Regions from separate parts of the Rhodomicrobium vannielii ATCC 17100 genome, predicted to be linked through region 2. Evidence: predicted binding sites of a transcription regulator. Region 2 holds the regulator's gene; the other holds the start of a gene.
The links. The regulator LexA, encoded in region 2, represses DNA repair genes until DNA is damaged. The targets are predictions, from matches to a motif close to TGTTCNNNNTGTGTTCNG.
Positions count from the first base shown of each region.

Region 1: a site for LexA is predicted at 1,077-1,094, ahead of ssb (single-stranded DNA-binding protein). Genes of this name have one in related genera too.

Region 1 covers NC_014664.1:3,636,791-3,638,989, reverse strand. The annotation lists gene gyrA (DNA gyrase subunit A) at 1-227, opposite strand, end outside; gene ssb (single-stranded DNA-binding protein) at 411-959, opposite strand; gene RVAN_RS16730 (HU family DNA-binding protein) at 1,474-1,854, shown strand; gene RVAN_RS16725 (hypothetical protein) at 1,937-2,199, opposite strand, start outside.
Region 2 covers NC_014664.1:1,536,088-1,538,286, forward strand. The annotation lists gene RVAN_RS07000 (PHA/PHB synthase family protein) at 1-677, opposite strand, end outside; gene lexA (transcriptional repressor LexA) at 907-1,623, opposite strand; gene RVAN_RS07010 (DHA2 family efflux MFS transporter permease subunit) at 1,828-2,199, opposite strand, start outside.

The DNA of each region.
Region 1 (2,199 bases), 1.9 Mb from region 2:
GCGGATTTACGGTAGGGCTTGTTCCAGGAGTAGCCGTTCTCGCTCATCGAGAAGAGGATGCGGCGATGGACGGGTTTCAGCCCGTCGCGCACGTCGGGCAGCGCGCGAGACACGATCACGCTCATCGCGTAATCGAGATAGGAGCGCTTCATCTCGTCGGTGATGAGGATGGGACGAATGTCCCCCGCTCCGCGATCGCCCTTGTTGCCGTCTGACGGATCTGCCAAAACCTGACCCTTGGTCTCGTGAAATGAAAAGAACGGCCAGAAACTGCCGTCGAACCTGGCCGGAATTTACAGGCTGCACCCCGCGAGCACAAGGACGCTGTCCATCTACCCCTTGGGAGACGCCTGTTTTGTTTTTGCGCTTCGGGCGTTGATCCTGCCGCAGAAAGCATTCACCCGCATACGTTAAAATGGGATCTCGTCGTCGAGATCCTTGTCGAAGGGCTTCGGCTGACCCGCGTCGCGCGGCTTCGCGGCCGAACCGCCACCACTCCGGAAGCCGCTTCCGCCACTACGGCCGCTGTCGCCCCGGTCGAAACTGCTGGCGCCGCCTTCATTGAAGCCGCTGCCGCCTTCGCCGTAACCGCCCGCTCCGCCGCCTGCGCGTCCGTCAAGCATGGTGAGCTGGCCGTTGTAGTTTTGCAGGACGACCTCGGTCGTGTAGCGGTCGTTACCCGCATTGTCCTGCCATTTCCGCGTCTGCAACTGGCCTTCGATATAAACCTTCGCGCCTTTGCGGAGGTATTGCTGTGCGACCTTGCCGAGTTGCTCGTTGAAGATGACGATGCTGTGCCACTCCGTCTTTTCGCGGCGTTCTCCCGACTGTTTGTCGCGCCACGAATCCGTCGTCGCAAGCCGAAGATTGCAAATCGAACGGCCATCCTGCGTGTGGCGCACTTCGGGATCGGCCCCGAGATTGCCGATGAGAATGACCTTATTCACCGAGCCCGCCATGAGAGCTCCTTTCATCAAACATTGAGTCGCAGCCGAGTTTACATGAAGCGTCAGCGCCCAAAACACAACTGTACCCACACGATCCGCTTTTCCACACGGGATGGGTATAAGAAAATACGTTCACTTTATGTTCTAGTTGCGCCCGGCGTTCGTGTCAAGCACCGTCGGCGCCGAGACGGTTTGTTAACAGCGCTGCGGAAAACAGCCCGTAAAATAAGGATTTTTCGGGCCAAAAAACCACACTTTGTTACAAAATTGCCGTCCAACCAGCATATGGCGCGTTTCCCGCTCGAAAAGGTTGTTGACGCGCGGCGCTACACGGCTCGAAGGTTGCGTAGCGTCAAACGGCCATTTAGACCTGATTCTGTTGGCCTAAATCGCAATCGGTGCTCTTGACCCGGTGGATCGAACGTACAACATCGATTGCACTCAAGGGATGGGTTGGTTTGATCAGCCATCGGTAACGGACGCCCGGATTTCTCTTTCTAAGGCATGGATCAAGAAGGAACTCGAGATGTCGAAAACGCAAGCGGCGCCTGCGGCCAAGGCTGCGAAATCTGAGGCGGCGAAACCCAAGGCTGCGGCAAAGGCGGCTGCACCCGCGAAAGCGGAAAAGGCAGAGATCGTGACGCTTCGTCAGCTCGCCACGGAAGTTGCCGAGGCGCACGGCCTTTCGCAGAAGCAGGCGAACGAGGTTCTGTCGGAGGCTGTTTCCAGCATCGGCAAGCATCTGAAGAAGGGCGCGCGTATCCGTATCGCCGGACTTGGCACGCTCGAAGTGCGCAAGCGCGCCGCCCGCACGGGCCGCAACCCGGCGACGGGCGAGGCGATTGAAATCAAGGCCAGCAAGAAAGTTGCTTTCCGCGCAGCCAAAGATCTGAGCGAGTCCATCTAGGGCTTTCGCTTCAAAGCAGTCGAGTTCGGCCAGCGACGAAACGGTGCGGCTAACAGACATCGTTTCGTCGCGGCAAGTCTTGTTATTTGGGCCGCACGCAAAGCGAGCGGTCGACGAGAATATTCTTTATGGCGGTCATTTCCTTTTCGATCGCGCTGAGGCGGGTGTCCGTCTCCGTCTTGTCGCGCGCAATTCCCGACATCACGCCGCCGACGGTGTATCCGGCGACGACCAGAAAGCCGCCGAACGTCAGCACCATCGCGAACGGCAGATAAATTCGGCTCAGCGGTATGGCACCGTGATGACCGTTGACGGTAGCCGTGGCAACCGACGACATGGCCGAGA
Region 2 (2,199 bases):
ATGCGGAGAAGCTCGCCCGACTGGTTCAGATCTTCGACGAGGTGCTGCATCCCCTCGGCGAGGTTCTGCCCTCCGGTCGAAACCGTGGTGCGGATCACCTCCGGATTGGTGAACGGGAAATTCGAGGGCGAAAGCGCGGTCACGATCTGGTTCAGATAAAAATCCGCGCGCATCTTCGCATGTTTATCGACGGTCGACGCGTTTTCGACGAGATCGCCCGCCCATTTTCCGGTCAGGAGATAGGCCTGCTTCAGGAAATCGAAAAACGCGTTATCGGACCACTCCTTGTCCTTGAAGCGCGGATCGCTGGGAGCCGGCTCGATCAGCGGCTTGACCTCTTCGCCAAGGAAACGCTGATAGGTTCGCCCCCAAAGATCGATGAGATCCTCGTTAAGCTTCGCCTGGGCTGCGGCAAGCTTCTGCGGATCGTTCATCCAATATTGCGCGATCGGCGCGAAAATCTTGCCGATGTCCGCCATTCCGCCCGCAACCGTGAAAGCTCCAGAGCGCTTGTCCTTGTCCTCGTAGATTTTCGCGACGGCCTGCCCGCTTGCCTCGAAGGCGCGAAGAAGGTTCGTCGCGAATTGCTCCGGAGACTGAAGGCCCGGCAAAGGTCTGGATGGCGCCGGGCCGCTTGCGGCTTCTCGCTTGTCGCCTTTTTGACGCTTGTCTGACATCCGTGCGTAGCTCTCCCAAACCGCAAAGTTATTCTTGCGTCCTTTTGCGCCCGTTGAATCGAGCATGGACCAATAATATAACATTCTGGCGTCGTTTGGTGAGGGGCTAAAGGCATTTCTTAGCCCGCTGCAATAGTCCTCCGACTAAGTACGCACTATAGCGCTTCGTGCGCGCATGTCCCGCTTCCGCGTTGTCGTCATATCAGCCATGACTCGACGCGATGGCGACTTAAAATCGTCGCAGGAGCGCGACCAGCTTGCCTTGGATTTTCACGCGGTCTGGACCGAAAATCCGTGTCTCGTAAGCCGGGTTGGCGGGTTCGAGAGCAATCGATTGTCCACGCTTGCGAAGCCGCTTCAGCGTGGCCTCCTCGTCGTCGATGAGCGCGACCACGATATCCCCGCTCTCGGCAGCCGCCGTCTTTTTCAGAACGACGGTATCGCCCTCTTGAATGCCGGCCTCAATCATCGAATCGCCGCGTACTTCAAGCGCGAAATGATCGCCCGTCGAAAGGTATTCGGGCGGCATGACGAGAACGTGGCTGTGGTCCTCGATGGCCGAGCGGGGCACGCCCGCCGCGATGCGGCCCATGACGGGAACCGAAATGCCGCCATCGTCACGGTCGCGGATGAAAGGAGCCTGCGGTGCTTCTTCGAAAGACGAGCGGCGCGCCCCCTCGATCACGGTTGGCATGAAGCCTCGCCTTCGGTCGGCTTCAAACCCGACGCGGCGCTCCGGCATCTTCATCACCTCAAGCGCGCGAGCGCGGTGCGGAAGCCGTCGGATGAAGCCGCGCTCTTCCAGCGCCATGATGAGGCGATGAATACCAGACTTGGATTTGAGGTGCAGCGCCTCCTTCATTTCGTCGAACGACGGAGGAACGCCGGTCGCTTCAATGCGCTCGTTGATATAGAGAAGGAGTTGCTTTTGCTTCGGTGTCAGCATGGGCGGCCCGGTTGTGGCGAAGGACTTGTACAAACCAAGAACACCAATAAGCGTTCTCATTAAGTTCCGCAAGGGAAAAGGGCACTTTTGCAACCCGCCCTGCACAGATGGGAATCTGTAGCCTCCCGAGATTTCCCAATGGCTAATTCGCCTTTCATGGCACGAATTTCGGGAAAGAATGATGTCTTTGCGCGAAGCGGAAGATCAGCGATAGCCACGATTCATGCGAACCTGACTGCGATGGACGACGCGTTCTCCGTCTTCTCTTTTCAATCCGGCGAAGATGAAGGTCGATAGAATCGTCATGATCCCGAGGACGATGAAGGCTTCGTGAAGACCGAAGCCCATCATTGCCTTTTCACGCGAAGGCGCATGTTCTGGAATGAAGAACGCCGTGATAAGCCCCGCCGCCGCGATGCCGAAACTGATGGAAAGTTCCTGAGCGGTGCTTGCAATCGAGCCCGCGCTGCTTGTCTTGTGCTGGTCCATATCGGCATAGGCCATGCTGTTCATCGTCGTATACTGCAACGAGCTGAACGCGCCGTAGAGGGAGGCCTGCAACACGATGAGCCAGAC